4 regions of the Bacillus sp. CGMCC 1.16607 genome follow, and region 4 is predicted to be linked to each of the others. Evidence: predicted binding sites of a transcription regulator. Region 4 holds the regulator's gene; each other region holds the start of a gene.

Region 1 (7,660 bases), on a different contig from region 4:
TCTTCAAGCTCCAAAAAAACTGTTTTCTCTTTCATGTATCTTCGAATTTGCGCTAGAATGCTTGTCAACCGAATTCTAATTAACCCTGGATCTGGATACGGCACTCCCAAATGAAGAAATTCCATATACAACCACTCTTTGATTCCTGATAAATTCGACTGATTGAGGAAATCAATCCAAAGCTTTTGATCACTCGGAGTTAAAAATGGATCGATCACCTTCCATTTTATTTCCTCTTCATATTGTATTACCCGGTTGAAACCTGTAAAAAACGTTGCGTCGAGAAGTTTATTTATTTCTAGATAACGACCATGTATGGTTATATTTCTATCTGTCGGTAGAGAAATGACGATGGAAAGTGGTTGGGACTCATATAACTGCCAATCCCGTAATAATCGTTGGCATTCCTCATACCAGGGCAATTTCTCCTCCATTGCAATCCCAATAATACAATCGGATAAGGAGAAAAATTCAATTTCCTTTTGAAAGGAGTAATCTTTTAAAAAGGAAAACAATTTATTTATTTCCGAAGGTATTTCGACTTTAAAACCTAAAAAAACAAATTCTTTTGCAGTTGTTTCATCATCATTGAAAAGTTGAGTTAATTCGATTTTACTTTTCTGCTTTTTCATCACTGGACTAAAAAGCTGATTTGATTTTATTTCCCTTACTATAGTTTGAACACTTCGTTGCAGTTGCTCAGGGGATACTGGTTTTAACAATAATTGATCCACCCCTATGTCAATTGCCTTCATCGCAGTTTCAAATGTTGATTCCAAAGTTATCCCAATAACCCTTGGTCTTAATACCTTAATCCATTTCAAAATTTTTTCTTGATCACTTTGAGCTAATATCTCGATTTCAAGGATTAAAATATCTACTGGAAAACTTTCCATTTTATGAATCAACTCGGATAGATTATTAGCTTGTCCAATATTTAACGAGGCGTCATTTGATTTTAACAACCATTCCATCCCATTTGTTTCATAACGTTCTCGATTTGCAATAAGGATATGAATCATCGGATCCCCCCTTCTTCCATCATTATTAATCTGCCAAACCATTTTTGTAAAGAATCTTTAGAAAAACTTAGACAAGTTTCCCTACCCTTTAAGCATATAGTTTAAAAGACAAGCAGTTTAAGAATTACAGCAACATGTATGGCTAAAGAAGTTTCATTAAGAAAGCAAGTGAACGGAGGTGATAGAGTGGGATTTTTAGTTTTGAAAAAAAGAACTGTCTTTTTATTCCTTTTAATTGGGATTTCCATTATTTCAGCATCAATTTGGTTAATCATTAAATCACCTGATCTTCCAGCTTCAAACGTAAATACGGAAAAAGCGATTAGAGAAATCCATATGGTCACAGGGGAATTTAAAGCAACAACGAGCAAGGGAAAAGTAATTGAAGCTTACCGCTGGGATCCGGGAACCATTTTCCTTGAGAAAGACGAAAAAGTTCATCTTATTATTTACGGAGTAAATGGGAACGAACACCCTTTTAGAATCGAAGGAACAAATATTAATGGAATGATTAAAAAAGGTGAAGAAACGGTTGTCCCTTTAAGTTTTGATAAAGAAGGTACTTATCGTTTAATTTGCGATACACATTCCGATAAAGACCATAATGGTCCAATGATTGCCTATATCGTCGTCGACTAATTTTTACACAAGAGACAGGAGAGTTATTCCTGTCTCTTCTTTTTGCAATTATTAAAACAATTTAAATATAACAGAAGAGATAAATTGATTAAAAAAATAATGGTACAGTTTCAGGAAATTAATAGTTTTCATTCGTTATAATAAAGACTTTTTGTCTGAAATGTGAAATTTACTTTGACTTCACAAGTTGTTAACAATTCCAATCGTATATTGTGACTTTTATCACCTATAATCTGTAGTATAAGTTTTATGATAAAACCATCAAATCTGTTATATCTAAAATGAGGTGGAATGCATGAATATGTGGACAGGATTTGTTAAGGGTACTTGGACAAATGAAGTAAATGTAAGAGATTTTATTTTAAAAAATTTCCAACCATACGATGGTGACGATCGTTTTCTTACAAGTTCTACTACCGCTACAAATAAGCTATGGGAACAAGTAATGGAGCTAACAGCTCAAGAACGAGAAAAAGGCGGAGTTCTCGAGATGGATACCGAAACAGTATCTACCATCATCTCGCATGGAGCAGGATATTTAAATGAGGAGCTAGAAAAAATTGTAGGTGTTCAGACGGATAAACCTTTTAACCGTTCGCTTCAGCCTTTTGGTGGAATCCGAATGGCAAAGTCAGCATGTGAAGCTTATGGTTATCAATTAAATAAAGAAGTTGAAAAGATTTTTACAGATTATCACAAAACCCATAATCAAGGTGTTTTTGATGCTTATACAGATGAAATGATGCTTGCAAGGAAAGCTGGTATCATTACAGGTCTACCAGATGCATACGGACGTGGACGTATTATTGGGGATTACCGTCGAGTCGCCCTATATGGGGTTGATTTCTTAATTAACGAAAAGAAAAAGGACCTTGCCACAACAAGTAAAGTTATGACTGAAGAGAATATGCGTCTACGAGAAGAAATTTCGGAGCAAATTCGTGCACTTAATGAATTAAAACAATTAGCAAATATCTACGGATTTGATATTTCCGAGTCAGCTTGTAACGCAAAGGAAGCATTTCAATGGTTATACTTCGGCTATTTAGCTGCAATTAAAGAACAAAATGGAGCTGCAATGAGTCTAGGAAGAGTGTCTACATTCTTAGATATATACATTGAACGTGATTTACAGAACGGCACTTTAACAGAAGAAGCTGCCCAAGAGCTGGTTGATCATTTCATCATGAAGCTAAGGCTTGTGAAATTTGCCCGCACACCAGATTACAACGAGTTATTCAGCGGTGATCCAACTTGGGTGACAGAATCAATTGGCGGAATCGCATTAGACGGACGCCCACTCGTAACAAAGAATAGCTTCCGTTTTTTACACACTTTAAATAATCTCGGTCCAGCACCAGAACCAAACTTAACGGTTCTTTGGTCGCCACAGCTACCAGAAAACTTTAAAAAATATTGTGCGAAAATGTCTATTAAAACAAGTTCCATCCAATATGAAAATGATGATATTATGCGTCCAGAATATGGCGATGATTACGGTATTGCCTGCTGCGTTTCCGCGATGGAAATCGGTAAGCAGATGCAATTTTTCGGAGCACGTGCTAATTTAGCCAAAGCGCTACTATACTCGATCAATGGTGGAATGGATGAACAGATAAAGATTCAAGTGGGTCCAAATTATGCTCCAATCACTTCAGAAATATTAAACTATGATGAGGTAATGGAAAAATTCGATCAAATGATGGAATGGTTAGCTGATTTATATATAAATACTTTAAACGTCATCCATTATATGCATGATAAATATAGCTATGAACGGATTGAAATGGCCCTACATGATACTGAAGTGATGAGAACAATGGCAACTGGCATCGCTGGCCTTAGTGTAGTTGCCGATTCTTTAAGCGCAATAAAATATGGTGAAGTGAAAGTAATCAGAGATGAGAATGGTATCGTCATTGATTTTGAAACAAAAGGTGATTATCCGAAATACGGAAACAACGATGATCGTGTAGATGAAATAGCAGTCGAATTGGTTAAAAGCTTTGTGAAAAAACTTCGGAAACATCTGACGTACCGTAACTCTGTCCATACTTTATCTATTCTTACGATTACTTCAAACGTCGTTTACGGAAAGAAAACAGGGAATACTCCTGATGGACGCTTAGCTGGAGAACCATTTGCACCTGGTGCGAACCCTATGCACGGACGTGACACAAAAGGAACTTTAGCCTCACTGTCATCGGTTGCCAAGTTACCATATGATTACGCATTAGATGGAATATCAAACACATTTTCTATTGTACCAAAGGCGTTAGGAAAAGAAGAAGAAAGCCAAATTCGAAATCTCGTATCTATCTTAGATGGATATTCATTAAAGTCTGGTCATCATTTAAATGTAAACGTATTTAATCGTGAGACATTAATGGATGCGATGGAACATCCAGAATTGTATCCTCAATTAACGATACGTGTCTCTGGATACGCAGTAAACTTTATTAAACTAACACGTGAACAGCAATTAGATGTGATTAATCGAACATTCCATGAATCGTTATAAAAAAGACTAAATAAATGTCCACATCTTGTTAAACGAAAGGAGATTTTCATCATGAACGGAAACATTCATTCAATTGAGACACTAGGCACAGTAGATGGACCGGGAATCCGATATGTCGTTTTTACACAAGGGTGTCTCTTACGCTGTCAGTTTTGTCATAATGCAGACACATGGGAAATTGGGACTGGAAAGCAAATGTCTGTTTCCGATATCATGAACGATTTGATTTCTTATCTTCCGTTTATTCAAGCTTCAAACGGTGGTATTACAGTAAGTGGAGGTGAACCTCTCTTACAGATTCCTTTTTTAATTGAGCTTTTTAAAGAATGCAAAAAAAAAGGAATCCATACAACCATAGATTCATCAGGTGGATGTTATTCAAACGCAAAGCTCTTCCAAGAGCAATTATCGGAATTACTCCAATACACGGATTTAATATTACTAGATTTAAAACATATTAATCGAAAAAAACATATTCAACTTACTGGATTGCCCAATGATCATATTCTGGAATTTGCCCATCATCTTTCAGAACAACAAGTACCTATTTGGATTAGACATGTACTTGTTCCAAGTGTCACAGACGATATAACGGATTTGAATAAGATGGGAGATTTTATCAGTACTTTAAAAAATGTGCAGAAAATCGAAGTTCTCCCCTATCACAAGTTGGGAGTTTATAAATGGGAGGCACTTGGTCTAGAATACCCTTTGAAAGATGTTGAACCACCTACTGATGCACAAGTAGAAAACGCTCTGCATATCTTATCTAAGAAGTGTCAGTTTACTTCTTAATTTGTTTAACTCCCCCTATTTAGATGCTGCACATAAAATGTGTAGCTTTTTTTATTTGATTCCTTATACATATTCTATATAATGGAAATAGAGGTGATTTATATGGTTTATCAGACTTCTAAGACTAAATGGGGGATCTATCTAACTTTATTATTTTTAATCTTAATTGCCAATTACACTTTGTATCATCAACCAATTTTCTTACCTTTTGATAAAAATGTCGTTATTGCTTCTCTCATTGATTTTATTATTGTCATTCCGATCATGACATATTTTTTCATTATTCGTAAAAAATATTCGATAAAGGCAATCTGCATTCCCATACTTGGCGGTTATGCAGCGGCACACTATATTATTCCACAAGACTTACTGCAAACATATTCACAGATTACTTGGATTGTTATTGGAATCGAAGTTTGTATTATAGGACTTGAATTATTTATTCTCTATAAAGTCCTCACAAAACTGCCGACTCTTATTAATGATTTTAAGAAACGTACAACTGAAGGGATTTATTTTTTCGAAAATATAAGCATTACCTTAGAATCAGTTATGCCAAAATCTCAAATAAAAAAAATAATGTCAACAGAAATGTCTATTTATTTTTATTCATTATTTTCGTATCGGAAGAAGCCTTTTGCACCTGTTAATGTTGAAACCTTTACATATCATCAAAAAACAAGTGTTATTGCATTAAACATCATGTTAATACATGCCATTGTTATTGAAACGATTGGAATTCATTATTTCTTACATCAAGTAAATCCAATTCTTTCGTATATACTTTTATTTTTAAACGTGTATTCAGTTTTATTATTTTTGGCAGAGATTCAAGCGACACGTCTCTCCCCTATTCAAATAAATTCAGATTATCTTATCGTCCAGATTGGACTAATGAAAAGAATTAAAGTTCCTTTCCAAGCGATTTCTCAATTTAACTATTACAACGGTCCTGAGAAATTAAGTAAAAAGGAGCTTGAACATACTTTTGATGCACGTGTAAATGATTTCATTCAAGAGAAACCGATGTTTGAAATTGCATTAAATAATCAAATAACAGCTAGCCTTCTATATGGCTTTACAAAAAAAGTAGATCGTCTTCTGATTTCCGTTGACGAAGCAGATCGTTTTTATCAAACCCTAAATCGCAAGCTTCAAAAAATAGAAGATTAACTCTTTAACACATTAAAGCACTAGGGGACAGTCCCCCGGTGCTTTAATGTGTTAAAGTAAAAGGTAAAAATCTTCTATTGTATAATTTCTTGATCGCGATTACACTATATACATTCGTGTAATAATGAGGTGAGACTTATTTTAGAACTTTTTGGTGAATTAACTGAACTCAATGCCATCTATGCCATCTATACAGGGATAATTCTAAGTCTTATCTTAAAATATATTTGGACAATCAATTTTGAAAGCTGGGAAGATACTTCCTTTGCAAATCAATCTTACGAATATAAAAAAAACGATCATCAAATCATTTTAAAAAAGTTCCGAACTAAATCCCATTTATTATTCATATGGATCATTCAAATCGTCCGTCGAAAAGACGCAACATCTTCTGACGAAACGAACCACTCTATTTTCTTCTATTAAAATTATTTTATTTTAGGAGGAAATGGAAACATATGAAAAAATATTACGTAGTAATGATGACAATTCTTATCTTCACCCTTACAGGTTGCTCAGCACAAAGTGGAAACGATCCATCATTTTTTCAACACTTTTTAGTCGGGCCATTTAAATCAGCGATACATTTTACCGCAAACCTTTTTGGTGGAAGCTTTGGGATCGCAATCATTTTACTAACTTTAGCTGTTCGTTTTGCCCTTCTACCATTGATGCTAAAACAGTATAAAAATCAGGCGGAAATGAAGGGAAAAATGGATCGTTTAAAACCAGAAATGGATGACATCCAAAAACGATTAAAAGCTGAAAAAGACAAATTAAAACAACAAGAAATCCAAAGGGAAATGTTTGGATTATATAAAAAACACAATGTCAATCCCATGTCAATTGGGTGCTTGCCGTTATTATTACAGATGCCAATTCTTATGGGCTTCTACTATGCTATTCGCGGTTCTGAAGAAATTGCCTCTCATTCCTTTTTATGGTTTAGTCTTGGGCAACCAGATATCGTGATTACTCTAATTGCAGGAGTCGCTTATTATTTTCAGTTCAAAGTGTCTCAAGCAAATATGCCGATTCAACAGCAACAACAGATGAAATTTATGGGACTTCTCTCACCTATTATGATCGTTGTTTTCTCCTTTAAAGCACCAGCTGCTCTTCCATTATATTGGACAGTCGGTGGAGTTTTCTTAATTATTCAAACGATAATAGGTAGAAAAATGTATCCATCAGTGAAACAAGAGGAGTTACCTGAAAAACAACAATCATAGAAAAAATGCCAGGGCATAGCCTTGGCATTTTCACATTAATTTTTTAATCGTAAAATTATCTTCTAACAACACCCAATTTTGCGGATAAGGATAGCCTAATACCCAATAACTAACTCCTCTTAAATTATAGTCTTTTATCGTATCAAATTTTGCTTGAGCACTTCTAGCATCCTCAAACCATACAATATGGTTTCTACCTTGTTCATCTTTATAATTAAAGAATGGTGATGCCGCAACAGGATCATATTGAATTATTGCTCCGTATTTTACCGCACGTG
Region 2 (7,660 bases), on a different contig from region 4:
GAACAATGTCTAAAACAACAATCTATTCGATAAGGGGCTTTTAAAAAAGAGCCTATTCTAATTACGAAAATTAGATTTCACATATCGTTCACAATTTCAGTTTAGAGTATGTGATTAAAATCACTGTTATTATAAGTTTACATCATTAACATAGTATTAAAGGAAAATTGAACATTTTGTGAAGTCGTAAAAAGGATATTTTACTTTCGCAAATGTTTTGTATGATGGAATAGTAAACACCATCAAATATTTTTATTTTCAGAAGGGAGTGCTTTAGGATGGCGAAAACGGAATTAAATGCAAAAAAGAAAATTAAAGTAGAGGACCAATCAACTCCTTTGACTGGTACTTTAGCCTCCGTTTTCTTATTAGGTTTCTTTATCATCATCACTTGGGTCGGTGTGTATTACCTATATTTAGATCGCTTTTAGAGAGTGAAAGGGGAAAAAGCCATGCATATTCATAAGTTTGAAAAAATTTGGCTCGTCTTTGGTATTGGTACGTTGATCGTTTTCTTATCAGTTGTGGGGGTTAGTGCTTTCTATATGGGAAATCAACCTCCTAGTTGCTTAACAACGATTGATCCAGAAACGGTCGGTCAGAAAGCACCATTCAATGAGCCTGGGTTGAAAAAGGTTGAAGGTAAAGAATGGGATTATGAGTTAGTCTATGTTGCACAAGCATTCTCATATAATCCTGCAAAAGTTGAAGTTCCACTTGGCGCAAAAGTAAAAGTAATCGCTACTACTAAAGATGTTATCCATGGTTTTGAAGTAGCTGGTACAAATATTAATATGATGCTTGAACCGGGATATGTTAGTGAGATTGTGACTACATTTGATAAAGCCGGAGAATATTTAATCGTTTGTAACGAGTACTGTGGAACAGGACATCACTTAATGCACTCTATGATTGAGGTGACTGAATAATGCTTAGCATGAAAGATAAGGTTGATTCACGTGATGCTAAACTATCAATGGCTTATTTCTATGTAGCCTTTATCGCATTAGCTCTTGGTGGATTAGCAGGATTATTACAAACATTAGTACGATCAGGAAAAGTAGTGCTCCCTTGGGGCATCGATTATTATCAAGTTTTAACCGTTCACGGTGTATTATTAGGACTTGTCTTAACTACTTTCTTTATTATGGGTTTTCAATTAGCCTCCATCAGTAAAACACTAGGTACTTTATCTCAAGGTGCCCGATTGACTGGTTGGATTGGTTTCTGGCTTATGACAATTGGAACAGCAATGGCTGCGACAATGGTTTTATTAAAAGAAGCAAGTGTTTTGTACACTTTCTATGCTCCATTAAAAGCACATCCGATCTTCTATATTGGGTTAACCCTAGTTGTTGTAGGTAGCTGGGTAGCTGGAGGGTCACAGATTGCTACATTTATTAAATGGAAAAAAATGAATCCCGGTCAAACTAGTCCACTATTAGCATATATGTCAATTGCTAATACCTTACTTTGGATTGTCGCTACACTTGGAGTAGCTGCTACTGTACTTATTCAAATTTTACCTTGGTCATTAGGTTTAGTAGATACTATTAATATTTTAGTAAGCCGTACGTTGTTCTGGTATTTTGGACACGCACTTGTTTATTTCTGGTTATTACCTGCTTATATGTGCTGGTACGTTGTTATCCCAAAAGTTATCGGTGGAAAGATTTTTTCTGACTCATTAGCTAGATTGTCATTTATTCTATTCTTATTGTTCTCTGTTCCAGTTGGATTCCACCATCAATTAATGGAACCAGGTATTGATCCAGCATGGAAATACTTTCAAGTTGTCTTAACATTCATGGTTATCATTCCATCATTAATGACTGCCTTCTCTTTATTTGCAATGTTTGAAACATACGGACGTTCTAAAGGAGCAAAAGGGTTATTCGGTTGGTTTAGAAAATTACCATGGGGAGATTCACGTTTCCTAGTACCTTTCATCGGTATGCTTGCTTTCATTCCAGCAGGTGCGGGTGGTATAATCAATGCTTCCCATCAAATGAACGCTGTTATCCATAATACGATTTGGGTTACTGGACACTTCCATTTAACTGTTGCAACTTCCGTTGTATTAACATTCTTTGGTATTTCTTATTGGTTAATTCCGCATTTAACAGGACGTGTATTAACTAAAGCAATGAACAAGCTTGCTATTATTCAAGCAGTTGTTTGGACGATTGGTATGACGTTTATGTCTGGTGCAATGCACGCGGTTGGTCTTCTAGGGGCACCAAGACGTTCTTCATTCTCTGAATACGGTGGAGCACAGCAGGCTGCTGATTGGATTCCATATCAAATTGCTCAAGCAGTTGGGGGTTCTATCTTATTCATTGGTATTATTCTTGCACTAGTCATTTTCATTAATCTAGCATTCTTTGCACCTAAAGGTGATGAAGAGTTCCCTGTCGGTGAAGCAGCTGATGGTTCTGAAAAAGCACCTATGGTTTTCGAGAACTGGAAGTTATGGCTTGGCATCTTAGCAGTTTTAATTTTATTCGCTTACACCATTCCATTCATTGATATGATTCAAAATGCACCACCTGGATCTAAGGGTTATAAATTCTGGTAAAACAACAAAAAAGGTCTGAACGCTAAACCGTTCAGACCTTTTCTGTATTTAAGCTAATATTTCGCGTTTTCCTATCCATTCTCATATTTACAATGATAACAGACATGAATATCAAACCGGTTCCAACCATTTGCCATACACCCATACCCTCTTTATAAAGTATGATTCCTAGAATAGTAGCAACGATAGGTTCAACTGTAGCAATAATTGCCGCTTTACTGCTTTCAATTTTGTCTAGCCCTTTTGTATAGAGGAAATATGCTAAAACAGTTGGTAATATCCCTAGCCCTAATGCCCAAAGCAAAGTATTTGCTTGAAACAATAAATCTCGTTTATCCCACAAGGTTGTAAGTGGTAATAAAAAAACAGTAGCAAATAAGAATGTATATATCGTAATCGTAAATGGTGGATACTTCTTCAATGCGATTTTTCCAAAAATGCTATAAAGTGCATAGCCTAGTCCAGAACCTAAGCCTGTTAGCAATCCAATAATGGTTAAATCACCTGTACTGTCCGAACCTACTCCAGTAATGAATATACATCCGATTAATGTTCCGATTACTGCAATGATCTTTTGCTTTGTTAATGACTCTTTGAAAAACAATCTTGATAAGATAACGACAATAGCTGGTGAAGTGTACAATAAAATAACTGCAAGTGATAAATTCATTTGGTTAATGGTCGTAAAGTAACACCAATTAAAAAATACAATACTAATAATTCCTGAACCAAAAAAAATCGGCATATCTTTTGTTTTAACTATAAGTTGTGTTCGGCAAAAGCTAATGCCAATAATTAATAACACAAAAAATGCGACTGTAACTCGAATACTGACAATTTCCATTGGGGAAAATCCAATTACTGCAAGCTCTTTAACAAATAAGGCAATAATTCCCCACAATGACGCTGCAACTGCAATCATCAAAATGGATAAAGAATTCTTCATATGCATCCCCCATGGCGAAAAGGGTGACAGTTTCGCCACCCTTTCTTTAGTGTTTTAAGATAATTGATAAACTTTACCGTATTTGTCATATAAATAATCGATTAAATATTTTGCGTTTAAACCTTCCCCTGTCACATCATTTAAGATTTCTAGAGGCTTTTTCATTTTTCCAAATTGATGGACATTTTTTGTAAACCATTCTTTTACAGGTAGTAGATTTCCCTCTTCTAATAATTGATCATAGTTCGGAAGATCTTCAAGCATTTTCGCTTTCAACTGTGCTGCATACATATAACCTAATGCATATGACGGGAAGTAACCAAAGCTTCCACCTGACCAATGTACATCCTGTAATACACCTTGAGCATCATTGTCAGGACGAATTCCTAAATATTCTTCGTATTTATCATTCCATATTGTTGGTAAATCCTTAACTTCAATTTTATCGTTAATTAAGTCTTTTTCAATCTCATATCGAATAATGACGTGTAATGGATATGTTAACTCATCTGCTTCAATTCGAATAAGCGATGGTTTTGATTCATTAATCGCACGATAAAAATCTTCAATTTCAATGTCGTCAAATTGACCAACAGCAAACTGTTTCAGCAAATCATAATTTTTCTTCCAAAATGATTGATTTCGGCCAACAAAATTTTCATAGAATAAAGATTGTGATTCGTGAATTCCAGTAGATGTACCTGTACAAAGCGGTGTTCCTACTAGCTCTGTGGAGATATTCTGTTCATATAAGGCGTGTCCTCCTTCATGAATTGTTCCGAATACAGCAGTGCGGAAATCATGTTCATCATATTTTGTCGTTACTCTTACGTCACCAGGGTTCAGACCAATCATAAATGGATGGACCGTTTCATCAAGACGTCCTGCTTGGAAGTTGTATCCCATTTGTTTTAAAATTTCTAAGCTAAATTCCTTTTGCTTTTCTTTTGAAAAAGATTTAAACAGGAAGTCTGTTTTTGGTTTATTTTGAGATTCTGAAATTTGCTTTACTAGTGGGACAATATTCTCGCGTAGCTGCCCAAATACTTGATCAAGTACTTCGACACTCATTCCTGGTTCATATAGATCTAGCAATGTATTATACTTATTTCCTTCATATCCCCAATATTCAATAAAACGTTTGTTTGCTTCAACAAGTTTTTCTAAGTACGGACGGAATAATTCAAAATCAGAGTTTTCTTTCGCCTCTTCCCAAACACTTTCCGCTTTTGACTGAAGAATAACATATTCTTTATATTCTGCTGCTGGAATCTTTTTATTACGGTCATATTCTAGCTTGCATTCTTCAAGTGTTTTTCTCGTTACTTCATTTAGCGATTCCTTTGAAAGTTTTGCTATGTATGCAGCCATTTCTTCAGAAGTAGACATATTAAAAACCTCGGATGATAACATACCAATTACTTCAGAACGTTGCTCGATACCCTGCTTCGGTGCACCTGTACGAAGATCCCAATACATCAAGGAGATTGCTTCGTAATACCCCGTCATTTTCTTCACATATTCTAAAAAATCTTTCTCTGTTTGATTGACTAACTCAGTCATCGTATCCCCCCATTCTCTTTACTCCCTTATTTTATCACAGTATTCAGAAAGAATGGGAATAGAAATAAGGTGGCAGTCTCCTGCCACCTTATTTCGCGTTATTTCTTATTTATAGCTACTTGCCAAATCTCTGGACCTTCTTCTAAATATTCCCATTCGAACTGTTCTGGTCTTTCCATCATGAATTGATAAAGTAATGGACGTGGATCGTGATCATTTACAATTTTCATATTCTCTCCAGCGTTTAATCCGTCAAATGTTTTGAAAATAGTTGGGTGTTTTTCTTTCGGTGGATAATCAGGAACATTGACAATAGCAGTAAAGATCTTTTCCATATTACTCTCTCCCTTTGATGAATTGATTCTACTTTTTTATTATATGAAGTCGGTCGTTCTTATTCAGTGTCTAGAATCACACTATATGAATGATATTTACTACTTACTCTGTAGGATTTATATCATAGAAAGAGAATATATTATGAAGAGGTGATTGAAAATGAAGGAACTTATAGGAAAATGTTCCATTTGTCAAAAAGAACTTTTCTGTTTGGATGGATTTTTTAATGGAATCATTTTGGAAACGAAAGAGTTACTTTGTTTTGATTGTCATAATTCAATTACAGATGATAAAAAAATTCCGTAAGAACATTGTTACGGGATTTTTCTATGCATTTAAGTGAGAATTATTTTCAAATAGGCTTTAATTTATGATTTATATCACATTAATCATTCAGTAAGCTTGTTAAACTAGTTATATAAGAAAATAATTCATTGGGAGAGATACGAATGGATGCAAAAATAATTGAATTAGATGTTCGAGAGGACCTAAATAATAAACTCGAGCCATTCCAAAAGATTATGTCGGCCATCTCAGGTTTAAAGGAAAATGATGTATTTATCCTTCATGCTCCATTTATACCAGGTCCCCTTTTTGCAGTTATGAAAGCTAAGGGCTTTACTCATAAAGCTGAGGAGCTTGAGAAGAAACACTGGAAAGTTACTTTTACCAAGGTAGGTGCTTCGGTATGAATGTTCTAGATAATCGTGGACTGGAACCACCTCAACCAATGATGAGGACCCTTGCAGCATTGGAAAATCTAAAAGAAAATGAAATTTTAACAATCATTAATGACAGAAGGCCAATGTTTTTATATGAACAGTTAGAAGAGCTCGGGTTTAAAAATCGTACCGTGCAACAAGAAGATGGGAGCTACAAGATTGAAATTTATCGTTAAAGTAGGTGAAGAAGATGCTTCCGCAAAATATGGGAAGTGAAACAAATGTTAAGCTTCCTTTTTCCTTTTTCTTTTTTAGTATGGTTGCCTTACTTTTATCACAAACTATACTCGTTTTAAATACAGGAGAATTCGCAAGCGGCAATTTCCGAACACCTGCCATTTGGTCAGCTGCCCATTTATTTATACTCGGGTGGGCATTAATGGTTGCAATGGGATCAATGTATCAACTTGTTCCTGTAGCCTTTTTAACTCCTATTTGGAATGAAAAATTTGGTTATGTCCAGTTTGGAGTTTCCTCCGTTGGAATCATTAGTTTTGCCAGTTTTTTATTTTGGTCACCACAGCATGCTCTCATACCGGGAGTGCTTACAGTTTTAGGAATTTTCATGTTTCTTATTCAAATGCTCATGACATTAAGGAATCAAGCAAGGCCAAATATATTAACAGTCTTTGTCGGAACAGGCTTGCTATGTTTATTTTTAACTATTTTTTTTGGCATTGCTCTTATCATTTCATGGAAAACAGGATTACTAGGCGCTGGGTATCAAGCTTTCTTTAAAAGCCATCTCTTACTTGGTGTTGGAGGCTGGTTTACATTTCTAATATTTGGTTTCTCCTATAAAATGGTCCCGATGTTTTCACTATCTCACGGCTATTCAATGGGACTTGCTAAGTATGTTTATATTTGCTATGTAACAGGGATTGTCGTTACGATCATCTCCTTTTTCACAAATGAATCACTATTGATGAAACTAGGTTTCTTCCTTTTATTTATTGGATTTAGTTTATTTGCATGGCATGTTTCAATGATTATCAAAAAACGAATAAAAAGGAAGCTAGATAAGCCCTTTATGTTTGCATTATCTGGAATAGGCTTCGGCGTTTTTTTACACGCTTTGTTTTTTCTAAATCTGTTTACCCAAAATAAAACTAATTTAATAGGGCCATTATTATTCCTTTATCTCATGCTTTGGATTGTACTAAGTATTTTAGGATATTTATATAAAATTGTTCCTTTCTTATGGTGGACTCATAAATACAGTAAAGAAATAGGCAAAAAAACCGTTCCTGCATTAAAGGATATGCTGAATGAAAACTTAGCAGTTACTTTATTATCTATACTGATCCTAAGCTGTTTTATCATATATCTTGGATTCATCATTCAAATAAGCGCGATTTTGACAATTGGAATCGTATTGCTAGCATTATCCATCTTATCAACTGCCATTTCAATATTACTCGTTATATTAAATAAATGAGGTGTTAACAAGTGGAAATTATTAAAAAAGTACGCGAAGAGTTAAAAACGGTTTATGACCCAGAGTTAAATATTAAT
Region 3 (7,660 bases), on a different contig from region 4:
CTTACCATGGCCAGTGACTGCCAACTTTTTCTTCTAATAATAAAACTTCCACCTTGGTTCCCTTCAGAAACCCTCTCGTCCCTCCAGGTAAAATCATTAAAGAGTTTGCCCCAGCCAAGCTCATTACAATATTCGATTTGTCAACACCACTAGGTTCTACTTTTAATTGTCCTTTTTCAATATAAACATGGCTACGAACAAACCTTGTATATGGGTTTGCTTTTGGAAAATCAGCTTCTAATGTCGCTTCTTCTATTTTTAAATGAGGATGATTTGAAAAAAGCATTTTCCTAATAATTGGTCGGGCAAATAATTCAAACCCGACATAACATGCCGATGGGTTTCCAGATAGACCAAATAACAGCTTTCCATTTAGCTGTGCAACTGTTGTCACACTACCTGGTCGCATTCCTACTTTATTGAATAAAACCTCGGCACCAAGTTTTTCATATATAGCAGGTAAGTAATCATAGTCACCAACAGATACCCCACCTGTCGTAATTAAAATATCAACTTTTGAAATGGATTCTTGAATCGCTGCAAAGCAATTATCAAAATCATCTGCAAGTTTTCCAAAATAAATGACATCTCCACCTACACGCTGAATCTGAGCAGAAATCATATAGGAGTTGCTATTGCGAATTTTCCCTGGTACAAGTGGGTCACTAACCTCTAATAATTCTGTACCAGTGGCAAATAATCCTACTATTGGCTTTTTGGCTACCGGAACCTGCTGATACCCAAATGTAGCAAGCATAGCCTGAATACCGGGGTTAATAAATGCCCCTTTTTCCACTAACACCGTACCTTTTACTGTATCCTCCCCTTGAAATGAGACATTGTCCCCTTTTTTGAATGGACGTTTAATCGTCATAAACGATTTCTCGTTTTCCTTAGATTCCTTTGTCAGCTCTAACATGACAACTGTATCCGCTTCAGCAGGCATCATCGCACCTGTCATGATACGGACTGCTTGAAATTCTCCTAATTGCTTATTTGTTACCATTCCAGCTCCTATCTCATCAATCACCTCAAAAGTAATTGGATGGTTTTGAGAGGCAGTTTGGGAATCGATAGATCGGATCGCAAATCCATCGTATGGTGAACGATCAAAATGTGGAACATCATTTGTTGCCACCAAATCCTCTGACAAATATCTTCCATAAGATTCTGATATCGGTATGTATTCTGTTTTTCCACCTTTTTGAAATTCCATCACTAGTTGTACCGCTTTCGCGACTGGTATTGGATTTCTTTTTTCTAACATATGATCAACTCCTAAAAAGGGCTCTTTTTGATTCTTGATATGTATTCTATTATAAGGGAAACAAATGAGAATAGACATGGCAAACGTCACATTCAAATGCGGTCCTATGTTCTCCAAACTAAAACTTAAGACAAGTAAAAAGGTTACTAAAAAATATAGGTAAAGTGTGATACATGTCACCTAGACATCTCTTTCAATCCAGTATCCTTAAATTGTAGAATTTAAAATGAAATAACCATTTCAAGGAGGATATTTAAATATGAATTTTCCATTTACAGAACAATCATTAGTAAAAGATATTGTCAATGACTTCCCGAAATCAAGTGATATTTTCAAACGCAACCGAATTGACTTTTGTTGTGGTGGAAATACACCATTATCCAGTGCAGTTGTAGCAAACAGCATAAATATAGAATCACTACTCTCCGAATTAAAGGAGCTATATGAAAAAAGTGAGCATAATGGTCAAAATGATATGGAAGTTTGGCTGGAATCTGATTCAAAAACAATCATCAATCATGTCATTGAACGTTACCATCGTCCTTTAGAAGAAGAACTTAGTTTATTAAGTCCGTATGTAACAAAAGTAGCAAAGGTCCATGGTGATTCTCATCCAGAACTATTAAGAGTTTATGAGTTGTTTTATGAACTCAAGAAGGAACTTTTGGAACATACGAAGAAAGAAGAGGAAATTTCTTTCCCATTAATTTTAAAAATTGAAGAAGGCAATGTTGAAAATAAGGAAGATGCTATTAGCCAAATTGTTCAACTTGAAAAAGAACATGATCATGCAGGTGAAATATTGAGGGAACTTCGTGAGATAACTTCAGATTACGTTCCTCCAGTCGATGCATGCGGCACCTACCGCTTAGTGTACAAACGATTGGAAATGCTTGAAGGGGAAACCTTTATGCATGTTCATTTAGAAAATAATATATTGTTTCCTAGGTATATTTAGAAAAGCGGAAGCGTGCTTGTAAGCTCCGATAAAGAAGACTGATTGATTGGCGAGAGTAGCGAAGCCAGAGACCTAGTCGCACTTATGCAAACCGTTCTTTGGTTTGCCAAGCAAAGCTTGCCCACCTGGAAAGTCGTTCTTTGACTTTTTGGGGAGCGAACATTTGACCTCGAGGTCGACAAGGGCTCGGGCGTCCTGTCGCATTGTCGACACTAGTACATCCTGTATGTCGGGGCAAGGCGCTATAGCTGGACAATTTCCGAAGTACAAGAAGAAGTTTATCAATTCTTTAGAAAAAGGCTGCGATTCACCTCCCAGCCTTTTCTATTCTATCCACCAATATAAGACATTTCAATTTTCTTTCGATATTGATTGGTTTCAGCAGTTCGTTCATCAGAATATCGATCATTACGGCCATTCCAGATATTAGTCAACCGCTGTACAATTTCCTCATCAGATGCGCCTGCACGCATGAAGTCTCGAAAATCATGCCCGTTCCCATTAAATAAACAAGTAAACAATTGCCCATTCGCAGATAATCTAGAACGAGTACAGCTCGAACAAAACGATTCAGACACAGAAGTAATGAAACCTACATTTATATTCGTATCTTTGTAACGATATCGCTTCGCAACTTCTCCAAAATAATCTGCATCAATTGCTTCAATATCAAACTTGGAACTTATTATTTCATAAATTTCCTTTTTCGTCACAACATCATCCATTCGCCATCCATTGGTCGAACCAACATCCATATACTCAATATATCTAAGCTCTAAGCCTTCGTTTTTGCAAAACTCAGCCATCGGCAGAATTTCCGAATCATTTAAACCTTTTTTTACGACCATATTAATTTTCACACCTAAACCAGCTTTTCTAGCCGCTTTGATTCCATCAAGAATAGGCTTCGTTCCAATATTTCTTCCATTTATTTGCCCGAATAATTCATCCTTTAGACTATCTAAGCTAATATTTACCCTTTTTAGTCCAGCATCCTTTAAAGGTTGAGCATGTTGAGGTAATAACACTCCATTAGTTGTTAAACCAATATCACTCAATCCTTCAATTTGACTTAATTTATGAACCAATAACGGAAGGTCCTTTCTTAGTAACGGTTCACCACCAGTAAGTCTTATTTTCTCAACTCCATGACGGACAAATATTTTAGCTAATCTCTCTATTTCTTCATATGTCAATAATTCACTTTTAGGTAAAAAAGCAAAATCAGGACCGAAAATTTCTGCTGGCATACAATATTGGCAACGAAAATTACACCGATCGATAACTGAAATCCGTAAATCCCTTAAAGGTCTATTTAATTGGTCTTTAATAATGGATTTTTTCAATATCATCAACTCCAATTTTGGTGAAACACTCAGGGAACCATTTTATAAAAATTTCTTTAACTTATTTTAGCATAAATCTTCACATTAAACTTGTAAGTATGAAAATCCAATCATCTTAAGAGATTATAATATTTGTATGTTCTAAAACGTATTAAATAAATGACGGTTTTGTGAAAAGCCTTTTTGTTTTATTTTGATTATGTTTTAATTACGTTATTAATAAATCTGTGCGGTTTATCACAGCCATTTCATAATCTTTTAAAAAAGGGTGAACTATCATGATGAGTAAAATAAAACCAACTCATTCCATTGAAATTAAAGAACTTCTAAGCTTTGCTGATCGACATTTTTACTCACAGCGAGGCACTTTCCTTTTTCAAGAGGGAATGGATGCTGATGAACTATATATTGTCATGTCAGGCAAAATTCAAATAAGCAAAATTACAACTGATGGTCGAGAATTATCCTTACGAATTTGCGGTGAAAATGATATATGTGGTGAGCTAACTTTATTTACAGAAAGTCCTAAGTATTTACTAAGCGCAAAAGTCCTTGAAGAAGGGGAAATTGTTGCGATTAAAAAGGATATTCTTGAAAGCGAAATCTTCCAGAACCCTACACTTGCCTTTGAATTTATGAAATGGATGAGTGACCACGTGCGTAAAACACAAACAAAATTTAGAGACCTTGTCCTAAATGGAAAAAAAGGCGCATTGTTCTCTACCCTTATTCGAATGACAAATAGTTACGGAGTGGAGAAAAAAGATGGAATTCTTATTGATCTGCCATTAACAAATCAAGACTTAGCAAATTTCTGCGGTACATCCCGCGAGAGTACGAACCGAATTTTAAATGATCTAAAAAGGGATGAAATCATCTCCATAAAAAAAGGGAAGATCACCATCCACGACTTGCAATTTTTAAAAGATGATATCGGCTGCGAAAATTGTCCTGCAGTATATTGTAATATTGAGTAAATGAAAGGGATGGTGTTCAACCATCCCTTTTGTATTGCTAATTTACTTGTTTTTGACGCATCGATTTAGGAATATAGACACAGAATGGTTCACTTTCTAAATAATCTCCTGTCATGGCATACGCTCTGGACCTAGATCCCCCACATACATATCGGAATTCACATTGTCCACATTTTCCTTTATACAAATCAGGATTTCGCAAAGCTTGGAATATCGGTGACTCTCTGTAAATCTCCGCAAGTGGCTGTTCTCTTACATTTCCTGCTTTTACCGGTAATAATCCGCTTGGATAAACATCGCCAATATGTGAGATAAACACAAATCCATTTCCATCATTTACTCCTTTTGGAGCACGGCCCAAACCATCTATCGAACCAGTTAAACCTTGTTGAGTTAAGGCATCTAAATACTGGATCTCTTCCACTTGTTCTTTCATTTCTCGCATTTTTTGTTGAATAACAACCCTTCGATAATGCTGTGCAGCTGTTGTTTTTATATCAAATGGAACACGTTTACTTAATTCATACAACCATTGGAATACTTTTTCATGCTCCACTGGAGAGATCATATCCTTTTCTTGTCCCCTGCCTGTAGGCACGAGGAAAAAGACACTCCATAATACACAATCTAAATCCTCAATAAGCTTTGCCATTTCATCTAAATAATCGTAATTATAACGGGAAATAACTGTATTTATTTGAATCGGAATTTCTAATTCATGCAAGTATTTAATTCTTTCCATTGTTAAATCAAAAGAACCCGTTGTTCCACGAAAATGATCATGTATTTCTGCCGTTGGGCCATCTAAGCTGAATGCCCATCTTGCAAGTCCAACCTCTTTCGCTTTTTCGATAGACTCTTTTGTAACATTTGGAGTAGCACTTGGTGTCATCGAAACACGAACACCTTTATTTATAGCATATTTGGCAATATCGAAAACATCTTCTCTCATTAGTGGGTCGCCACCAGTAAAAACAAGCATCGGATTATTCATTTCATATATTTGATCAATTAGATGCTTTCCTTCTTCAAAAGAAAGCTCCCTAGGGTCACGACGATATTGTGCTTCAGCTCGGCAATGTAGACACTTTAGCCCACAAGCTCGAGTTAGTTCCCAAATGACAATAAACGGATCTTTATTAAAATCTCTACTAAACATAATATAGCGCCTCCTATTTAATACAACGCCTTGTAACTGTATTATAATGCAGGCCTTTTATTGAAAAAGTGAGATATCTCACAGATCGAAAGTCTTTCAGGTAAACTGTGACGGTTTTGTGAAAAATACTAGTTTTGTTCTAGATAAACCCTTTGCAACACTTGGATAAGCATACTTTTTTGAGATTTGATTTGAGTAAAAAGAATAGGGAGTGGGCAAATGTTTTTAAGACAAAGATTTGAAACTGAAGAGCTTAAACTATTCAGGTTATTGAATAAAAGAATACAGTTGTCTAGAAAAGATTTAAATTATTATTTAAACCTTGAGAAGGGTTTTGAAGGGGAACTAAAGTTTGATGAAAGGTTAAAATCTCTCACTTCTGATCATCTTATTCTTAGTGATTTATTATTTGAGATAAACAACTCATTTTTTCAAATTGATGCACTGCTCATAATTTCAAAAACAATTTACCTTTTCGATATTAAGAACTTTGAAGGGGATTATTATTTAGACAGCGGAAGCTGGTATACCTTGTCTAAATCTGAAATAAAAGACCCCTTAGCACAATTGAAACGCAGCGAAACCTTACTCCGAAGAATGATTCAAGATTTAAAGTTAAATTTTTCGATCGAGGCATATCTTGTTTTCGTCAACACCGATTTCTACCTTTATCAAGCCCCATTGAACCTCCCGATTATTTTCCCATCACAAATTGACCGCTTTATGAAAAAAATTAATCTAAGTGAATCTAAATTATTAGAAAGACATTTGAAATTTGCTGAAAAACTATTGTCTCATCATTTAGAAAAATCACCTTTTACCCGTGTACCTGTCTACACTTATGATGAACTTAACGTAGATGTTATTTGTTCTATGTGCAACTCATTTAATGTTGGTGTTGTTGAGAACATATTGATTTGAAATAAGTGTGGATGTAATGAGGATATTACAAAGGCTGTTTTACGGAATGTTCAAGAATTTCACATTCTTTTTCCCGATAGAAAAATTACCACAAATGCAATTTATGATTGGCGTAAAGTAATAAAGTCAAAGAAGACGATACGGAGGGTTTTAAATAAAAACTATAAACTCATTGGTCATGGTAAATATTCTTATTATGTACCCTTTGATTTAAATTAAAGAAATGGTATTTGATGTCATTATAGATCTAAGGTGACTGATTTCTGTTTATTTATGCTTAAAGGGCATCATGAACTCTCTATGGTGACCGCGTTTCCTTTTTTATATGCTTAGCGGGCATCATGAACTCTCCATGATAACCGTGTCTCCATTTTTTTAAGCTTAGTGTGCATCATGAACTCTCCATGATGACCGTAGTTCCATTTTTTTAAGCTTAGCGGGCATCATGAACTCTCTATGGTGACCGCATTTCCATTTTTTTATGCATAGCGGGCATCATGAATTCTCTATGATGACCGTAGCTCCATTTTTTATGCATAGCGGGCATCATGAATTCTCTATAATGACCGTAGCTCCATTTTTAATGCTTAGAGGGCATCATGAACTCTCTATGATGACAGCGTTTCCATTTTTTTATGCTTAACGGGCATCATGAACTCACTATAGTGACCGTGTCTCCTTTTTTAAAGTTTAGCGGACACTATGAGGACTCTATTGCTCTCTATCAATCCATGTTTTTTGATTTTTTCCATTCAACAAGCATCAACAATAAAAACTGCCCACAAATTCATGCAGGCAGCCCATTCATTCCTATGATATTGTTAAGATCTCATACTCACTAGCGAGCTCAATAAAATCTGCCATCGAACTAATCGTTCCAACTGTGAGCTTTTCAGATAACTCATAATGATCTACACATGTTTTACACCCATACACTTTTACACCTTTATCAGCAAGCTCCTTTAAATGAACGGAGACAAATGATTCATCAGTAAGCACAAACACCCCTCGATTCATGCAAAATACTCCATG
Region 4 (7,660 bases):
TGAAACAACCGATTTTGCGAAACATTTAGCAGCAAAGCTTAAACCTGGGGATGTCATTGCACTCGAAGGTGATTTAGGGGCTGGAAAGACCACCTTTACAAAGGGATTAGCAGAAGGTCTAGGAATTACGAAAAACGTAAATAGTCCAACCTTTACGATTATTAAAGAATATCGAGGGCATCTACCTCTTTATCATATGGATGTTTATCGACTAGAGGACTCTTATGAAGATTTAGGTTTTGACGAGTACTTCGAAGGTGAAGGGGTTACAGTTGTAGAATGGGCACATTTAATAAAAGAACAACTCCCATCTGAACTTTTAACTATTTATTTGACACATGATGAAAACAATGCAAGAAATATTACATTAAAACCAACCGGTAATCGGTATGAACAGCTTTGTAAGGAGATATTTTCATGACGATACTAGCTATAGATACTTCTAATTACACGTTAGGTATTGCTTTACTGAACGAAGAAAAAGTGATTGGAGAATATATTACAAATCTAAAAGTAAATCATTCTGTTCGTGCGATGCCCGCGATTCAATCATTAATGAAGGATTGCAGCATTCAACCGAATCAATTAACTAAAATTGTGGTCGCTAAAGGTCCGGGCTCTTATACTGGGGTTAGAATTGGAGTATCAATCGCTAAAACGCTTGCTTGGAGTCTAAATCTTCCTATTGTGGGGGTTTCTAGTTTAGAGATTTTGGCTGCGGGGGCTGGCAGATTTTTTTCCGGATACGTGTCTCCTTTATTTGATGCTAGGAGAGGTCAAATTTATACTGGATTATATCAATATGATAAAAGTGAAATAAAAACAATAATCTCAGATCAAAATGTACTGACATCTGACTGGGTAGACCATTTAATTACCTTAGACAAGGATATTTTATTTGTAGGTAATGATTTACCTATTCATCGAGAAGTGATAGAAAAAGGATTAGGAGAAAAGGCAATATTTGCAGATGTCTCCTTGCAAAATCCACGTCCAGCTGAATTAGGCTTATTGGGAAGTAAACGGCTAGCTGAAGATATCCATAGCTTTGTACCAAACTATATTCGAATGGCGGAAGCTGAAGTGAAGTGGCTAGAAGCAAAAGGTTTAGAAAAGACTAAATAGGTTAGGAAGAGTTCGATGAATGATTCATTATTATTTCGATTCATGCAAGAAGAGGACATTGATCAAATCGTAAATATAGAAAAGTTATCTTTTGCTGTACCATGGAGTAAGGAATCCTTCTACAATGAGTTACATAATAATCAGTTTGCTAAATATGTGGTACTAGAAGAGAATGAGAAGATTATCGGATACTGTGGTGTATGGATGATTGTGGATGAAGCGCATATCACAAATATTGCTGTTCTACCCGAATATCGTGGTAGAAATTTAGGTGATGCACTATTAGCAAAAGTAATGGAAACAGTCAAAGAAATGGGAGCTAAAACAGTAACATTAGAGGTTAGGGTTTCCAACACGGTTGCTCAAAATTTATATCGTAAGTATGGATTCAAAAATGGTGGTATTCGAAAAAATTATTATAGTGATAATCTTGAAGATGCCTTAGTAATGTGGGTGAATATTTAATGAAAAAGGATCTTTTCATAATGGGTATTGAAACAAGCTGTGATGAAACGGCTGTGGCAATCATTAAAAACGGAAGAGAAATTGTTGCTAATGTCGTTGCATCTCAAATTGAAAGTCATAAAAGGTTTGGTGGAGTCGTTCCTGAAATTGCTTCTCGTCATCATGTAGAGCAAATGACAATCGTATTTGAGGAAGCAATGAAGCAAGCTGAACTCTCTTTCAGTGAACTAGATGCCATTGCAGTTACAGAAGGGCCGGGTTTGGTGGGTGCCTTATTAATTGGAGTAAATGCGGCAAAAGCATTAGCATTTGCACATAATATTCCTCTAGTAGCTGTTCATCACATCGCAGGACATATTTATGCGAATCAGCTTGTAAAGGAAATGAACTTTCCGTTATTATCACTTGTTGTATCAGGTGGACATACGGAACTAGTATACATGAAGGAACATGGTCATTTTCAGGTAATTGGGGAAACGAGAGATGATGCTGCTGGTGAAGCATATGACAAAGTGGCACGTACATTGAATTTACCTTACCCTGGTGGGCCGCATATTGATCGCTTAGCCCATGAAGGGAAACCTTCGATTGATTTGCCTAGAGCTTGGTTAGAGGAAGGCTCGTATGATTTTAGTTTTAGTGGATTAAAATCTGCGGTAATCAATACAGTCCATAATTTAACGCAACGCGGTGAGACCATTTTACCAGAAAATTTAGCCGCGAGTTTTCAACAGAGTGTGATTGATGTATTGGTAACAAAGACCGTAAGAGCTACAAAGGAATATCAAGTGAAACAAGTGCTGCTTGCAGGTGGTGTGGCTGCAAATAAAGGATTGCGTACAGCCCTAAGTGAAGCATTTAAGAATTTTGAAGATGTTGAGCTAATTTTTCCTCCTTTATCCCTGTGTACGGATAATGCAGCGATGATTGCAGCCGCGGGCACAGTACTATTTGAAAAGGGCCAAAGAGCAGATATGGCTTTAAATGCAAATCCAGGATTAGATTTAGAAATCCACAATTAATCATAGATAAAAATCCTCTTTTTTCATAAAGGAGGATTTTTTTGTGGATATCTGAAGGTTTTGTTCACAACTTTGTGGATAATGTGGAAAAAACGTATTATTTTTGTGGATAATGTGCATAAGTCTGTTGATAGCCTTAGGAATAAACGTTCAATTGTGCATAGTATTGTGGATTAGTTTCTAAATACTATTGTATAAATAATATATTTCTATGACATTTGTCCTTATAAAGGGAATATATGATAAAAAAGAAGAAGCACATTAGCACGTGCTTCTTCTTCTTATCATATTAGGGAGTATAACTATTTGGACTTTTAAAGTTGTCCAGCTCCAGCGCCCAGCGACTAGTATACTGTCCCTCTCCTCCTTATGATAAGTCAACATCGAATCGCTATCGCTCTTCGTGTTTCCTTTATCTCATGCATCAAAAAGTGAGGCGACTGACCAGCCCTGACAAGCATAAGACGGTCCAGACAAGAAGGTTGCCTTTTACCTTCTTGTCAGGAGTGGCTTATGACCTCGAGGGGCTAGGAGCCGCAGCTAGATTGCGGAGCGAACCAGTCCATACGTCACTTATCGGGCGCTTACGCTTTTCTTAATCAGCAAGCTCCGCCCATTCTTCCATTAGGCTTTCTAGCTCTACTTTTGCTTGTTCATTTTTCATATTAATTTCGAGCACTTTTTCATGGTGTTGAAATACTTCTGGATCACATAATTGCTGCTCATATTGTTCAATTTCTTCTTCAAGCTGTGAGATTCTTGATTCGATTTCTTCTAATTTTCGCTTTCGTTGACGCTCAAGTTTTTTTGCCTCTTTATCTTGATGGAAAGTATTTTTATCGGCTTTATCGACTGCACCAATGGAAGCTGATTTCTCTTTTTGTTCAAGTGCTTTTAATTCAATAATTTCTTCTTTCTTTTCAACAAAATAATCATAATCCCCTAAAAATTCCTTACATCCCTGCTCACTTAGTTCAATCACTTTCGTGGCGATTCGGTTGATGAAGTAACGGTCGTGAGAGACAAAGAGAATTGTTCCAGGATAATCAATGAGTGCATTCTCTAATACTTCCTTACTATCCAAATCTAAATGGTTGGTAGGCTCATCGAGGATAAGGAAATTCGATTTTTGCATCATTAGTTTCGCCAAGGCTAATCTTGCTTTTTCTCCCCCTGAAAGTGTGGAGACAATTTTAAGAACATCTTCACCAGAAAATAAGAAATTCCCTAAAATAGTGCGGATCTCTTTTTCAGGTTTTAATGGATAGTCATCCCATAATTCATTTAACACTCTCTTATTTGAGGAGAGCTCTGCCTGCTCCTGGTCGTAGTAGCCAATGGTTACATTTGAACCAAGTCGTATTCCCCCTGAGAGAGGAGGGAGTTTTTCGATAAGTGTCTTTAATAAGGTTGATTTTCCAATCCCGTTTGGTCCCACTAAAGCTACACTTTCCCCACGTGTTAATCGAAAGCTCAGATCTTTGGAGATAGCTTCCTGCTTGTAGCCAATGTCCAATTGATCTAAATTGAGAACTTCATTGCCACTTTGTCTTTCGATCTCAAAGCGGAAGGAAGCAGATTTTTCATCCCCTAATGGACGGTCCAATCGGTCCATCTTTTCAAGCTTTTTCCTGCGCGACTGCGCACGTTTTGTTGTCGTTGCTCGCGCCAAATTTCGCTGAATAAAATCCTCCAGCTTAGCAATTTCGTCTTGCTGCCTTTCAAAAAGCTTCAGATCCCGTTCATACTGTTCTGCTTTTTGGTCGAGATACGTACTATAATTACCAAGGAATTTTTGAATAAGGTTACGTGACATTTCATAAACCTGTGTAACGACCTTATCTAAGAAATAACGGTCATGCGAAACAATTAAGATCGCGCCATTATAGGTTTGTAAATATTGTTCAAGCCAGGAAAGAGTTTCGATGTCTAAATGGTTCGTAGGCTCGTCCAAAATTAAGATATCAGGTTTTGTTAAAAGAAGCTTACCTAAAGCGAGCCGTGTCTTTTGTCCGCCACTTAAAGTGGCAATTTTCGTAGAATAATCAAAGGATTGGAAATTCAACCCGTGAAGCACAGAACGAATGTCAGCTTCATATTGATATCCACCTGAATCCTTAAATGTAATTTGTAGGACGTCATAATCTTTCAAAACGCGCTCGTATAAAGCCGGATCCTCCAAAACAGTTGGATCGGACATTTTTTCCTCAAGTAGACGTAATTCTCTTTCCATCTGCTGTAATGGCTTGAAAACAGTCAGCATCTCTTCCCAGATGGATAAAGCAGACTCAAGACCTGTATTTTGGGCAAGATAACCGATGGTCACATCTTTCGGTTTAATGATTTCGCCTGAATCAAAGCTCATTTGACCAGAGATAATCTTTAATAGAGTTGATTTACCTGCACCATTACGGCCAACAAGGGCAATACGATCACGGGTTTGAATTTCAAGCTTTATATTCGATAAAATGGTTTCAGCACCAAAATGTTTAAATAGCTGATTAACTTGTAATAAAATCATCAATTTTCACCTCAATTACTTAAGATAAGTGTATCGTAATCTACACATATCGGCAATAATGTTGAATATGTGAAGGGGTATACAAACATCACACACAGATGTAAAAAAATAGTGTATGATTAGGTTGGGAGGAGTATTTACATGGCAGAGCTTACACATTTTAACGAAAGCGGCAGAGCAAAAATGGTGGATGTGAGTGATAAACCCGAAACAGTTAGAACCGCTATTGCTCAGTCAAGTATTCGACTAAATCAAGAAATATATGAAAAAATCACAAATCAAACGATGAAAAAAGGTGATGTTCTGGCTGTCGCTCAAGTTGCGGCTGTGATGGCATGTAAAAAAACGTGGGAAATAATTCCGATGTGTCATCCGATCCCTCTTACTGGGATAGACTTATCCTTTTCATGGGAAAAAATAGAGACTGATTATCTCTTACATATATATTCCACTGTGAAAACAAAAGGAAACACGGGTGTAGAAATGGAAGCACTAACAGCAGCATCCGTATGTGCATTGACTGTTTATGATATGTGCAAGGCGATAGATAAAGGAATGGTCATTGGGCCAACCTTTCTTGTAGAAAAAACAGGTGGAAAAAATGGTGATTTTAAAAGAGTGAATGATGTAAAATAGATAAGCAAAATTTGATGAGGTAGGGGATGGGATGGTACATGAGTAATGAGCAGATGAAAATACCGCAAGCAACGGCAAAGCGGCTGCCGTTATATTATCGATTTTTAAAAAATTTACATTCCTCTGGGAAGCAGAGGGTTTCATCGGCTGAATTAAGTGAAGCGGTGAAAGTAGATTCCGCTACAATTCGTAGAGACTTTTCCTATTTTGGGGCGTTAGGGAAAAAAGGCTATGGCTATAATGTTAATTATTTATTATCGTTCTTTCGCAAAACACTAGACCAAGATGAGCTAACAAAGGTTGCTTTAATTGGAGTGGGGAATTTAGGAACGGCCTTTTTAAATTATAATTTTTTGAAAAATAATAACACAAAGATCGAAGTTGCTTTTGATGTAGATGAAGGGAAGGTAGGTACCTTCATTGGTGATGTGAAAGTTCTCCACATGGATGATCTTGAGGAAAAATTAGTGGAATTGGGGGTCCAGGTAGCGATTCTGACTGTTCCTGCACCCGTTGCTCAAACGATCACGGATAAGCTAATAAGAGCAAATGTGAAAGGAATCTTGAATTTCACCCCTGCACGTCTAGCTGTTCCAAGTTCGATTCGTGTTCATCATATTGATTTAGCGGTCGAGTTACAAAGTTTGATTTACTTTTTAAAACATTACTCGAGTGAAGAGGAATAAAAAACTCGGAGGTTCTTTCGCATTATCGACACTAATACATCCTGTACGTTGGGTTTAGAACGCTTGCGCTAGACATTAAAAAATGAGTCCATTTTCGGACTCATTTTTTTGGTCGAGCTTTTTTTAGTTTAAAATGAAAGGCGATCATTTTAAGACCTGAACCTAGATCAAAGGTGGCTAAAATGACTAATAGATAAGAAAAGAAATCCCAACCGCCTTCTCGAACGTTTTGTATGGCGAAATAAGTAAATAAAGCTGCTAGCAAAAGATAGAGGATGCCAGATCCTAATGGTGATTGTCTCATTTGTCCCTCCAAAAAAATAGAACTTCAAAAAGTGGAGTTCTTGTATTAGGTTGTTTACATAAAAAGTGAGATGAATCCTTGAATTTTTTCAGCATCACGCATCATTTTCTCAATGTCTTCTTTAAAAATGGACTGAATAAGTACGACAAATGTATTCATCGAGACATGAGCAAATATCGGAACCCAGATTCGCTTTGTTTTTACATAAAGAAAAGCGAAGGTGAACCCCATAGCCGAATAAAGCAATACATGTTCCGGCTCCATATGAGCGAGTGCAAAAATAACCGAACTGATTAACCCAGAGAGGAAAAAATTAAATCGCTTGTATAGAGACCCGAATAGAATTTTTCGAAACACGATTTCCTCTAATACAGGGCCTAAAATGGAACTGACAATGATGACAAATGGGAATAGATTAATGATTTCCATAATTTCTTTTGTATTTTCTGACCCCGGCTCAATTCCGAGCAAATTTTCGATATTCGCAGCAATGGTTTGAGAAATTAAGGCTAAAAAAATACCGATAATTGCCCATAATAAGGAAATTCCAAAAGGAAGCGAATTTCGTTCCAGTCGGTCTTGCTTCATTTCTTTTTGCAAAATGAAGAGAATGATGATCGTTGTAATAGTAAAACTAAATAGCAGCCAGTAGGACACAGAGGCGACCGCCCAACTTTCAGGATTCTTTCCTAATATTTCTCCTAGAATAGTAAGAAGCGGAATCCCGATAAAGCTTGAGAACTGCATTCCAATATAAACAATGAGAATGATCCAATATTCTTTCTTCAACAGTTTGTTCTCCTTTAAAAATACTTCTATATATACATTCTACTCATAAAACATGGTTTGTATCAATTAGAACCACTCAGGGATATCGAATCTAATGGAATATTTGATAGGT

The links. Region 4 encodes Rex, which represses fermentation and respiration genes when NADH is low (regulators of the CRP and FNR family bind a similar motif). Its sites were predicted from a motif close to TTGTGAAATATTTCACAA; they were not measured.
Region 1: a site for Rex is predicted at 1,872-1,889, ahead of pflB (formate C-acetyltransferase). Genes of this name have one in related genera too.
Region 2: a site for Rex is predicted at 5,792-5,809, ahead of ACFSO7_RS17730 (DUF2249 domain-containing protein). Genes of this name have one in related genera too.
Region 3: a site for Rex is predicted at 1,432-1,449, ahead of ric (iron-sulfur cluster repair di-iron protein). Genes of this name have one in related genera too.

Annotation. Positions count from the first base shown of each region.
Region 1 is NZ_JBHUJX010000025.1:114,456-122,115, forward strand. It holds gene ACFSO7_RS16870 (helix-turn-helix domain-containing protein) at 1-1,022, opposite strand, end outside; gene ACFSO7_RS16875 (cupredoxin domain-containing protein) at 1,209-1,661, shown strand; gene pflB (formate C-acetyltransferase) at 1,957-4,182, shown strand; gene pflA (pyruvate formate-lyase-activating protein) at 4,234-4,977, shown strand; gene ACFSO7_RS16890 (hypothetical protein) at 5,080-6,150, shown strand; gene ACFSO7_RS16895 (hypothetical protein) at 6,280-6,576, shown strand; gene yidC (membrane protein insertase YidC) at 6,609-7,382, shown strand; gene ACFSO7_RS16905 (LysM peptidoglycan-binding domain-containing protein) at 7,413-7,660, opposite strand, start outside.
Region 2 is NZ_JBHUJX010000025.1:257,910-265,569, forward strand. It holds gene ACFSO7_RS17695 (cytochrome c oxidase subunit 2A) at 279-431, shown strand; gene ACFSO7_RS17700 (cytochrome c oxidase subunit II) at 453-929, shown strand; gene ACFSO7_RS17705 (b(o/a)3-type cytochrome-c oxidase subunit 1) at 929-2,578, shown strand; gene ACFSO7_RS17710 (DMT family transporter) at 2,610-3,524, opposite strand; gene ACFSO7_RS17715 (carboxypeptidase M32) at 3,579-5,087, opposite strand; gene ACFSO7_RS17720 (DUF2249 domain-containing protein) at 5,186-5,422, opposite strand; gene ACFSO7_RS17725 (hypothetical protein) at 5,583-5,729, shown strand; gene ACFSO7_RS17730 (DUF2249 domain-containing protein) at 5,873-6,115, shown strand; gene ACFSO7_RS17735 (DUF2249 domain-containing protein) at 6,112-6,321, shown strand; gene ACFSO7_RS17740 (hypothetical protein) at 6,336-7,583, shown strand; gene ACFSO7_RS17745 (metal-sulfur cluster assembly factor) at 7,595-7,660, shown strand, end outside.
Region 3 is NZ_JBHUJX010000008.1:266,693-274,352, reverse strand. It holds gene mobB (molybdopterin-guanine dinucleotide biosynthesis protein B) at 1-8, opposite strand, end outside; gene ACFSO7_RS04155 (molybdopterin molybdotransferase MoeA) at 2-1,267, opposite strand; gene ric (iron-sulfur cluster repair di-iron protein) at 1,527-2,225, shown strand; gene moaA (GTP 3',8-cyclase MoaA) at 2,555-3,577, opposite strand; gene ACFSO7_RS04140 (Crp/Fnr family transcriptional regulator) at 3,850-4,548, shown strand; gene ACFSO7_RS04135 (TIGR04053 family radical SAM/SPASM domain-containing protein) at 4,586-5,707, opposite strand; gene ACFSO7_RS04130 (nuclease-related domain-containing protein) at 5,927-6,628, shown strand; gene ACFSO7_RS04125 (DsrE family protein) at 7,439-7,660, opposite strand, start outside.
Region 4 is NZ_JBHUJX010000014.1:13,769-21,428, reverse strand. It holds gene tsaE (tRNA (adenosine(37)-N6)-threonylcarbamoyltransferase complex ATPase subunit type 1 TsaE) at 1-421, shown strand, start outside; gene tsaB (tRNA (adenosine(37)-N6)-threonylcarbamoyltransferase complex dimerization subunit type 1 TsaB) at 418-1,125, shown strand; gene rimI (ribosomal protein S18-alanine N-acetyltransferase) at 1,141-1,590, shown strand; gene tsaD (tRNA (adenosine(37)-N6)-threonylcarbamoyltransferase complex transferase subunit TsaD) at 1,590-2,612, shown strand; gene abc-f (ribosomal protection-like ABC-F family protein) at 3,208-5,133, opposite strand; gene moaC (cyclic pyranopterin monophosphate synthase MoaC) at 5,275-5,769, shown strand; gene ACFSO7_RS09505 (redox-sensing transcriptional repressor Rex) at 5,808-6,455, shown strand; gene ACFSO7_RS09500 (YdiK family protein) at 6,556-6,759, opposite strand; gene ACFSO7_RS09495 (CPBP family intramembrane glutamic endopeptidase) at 6,814-7,548, opposite strand.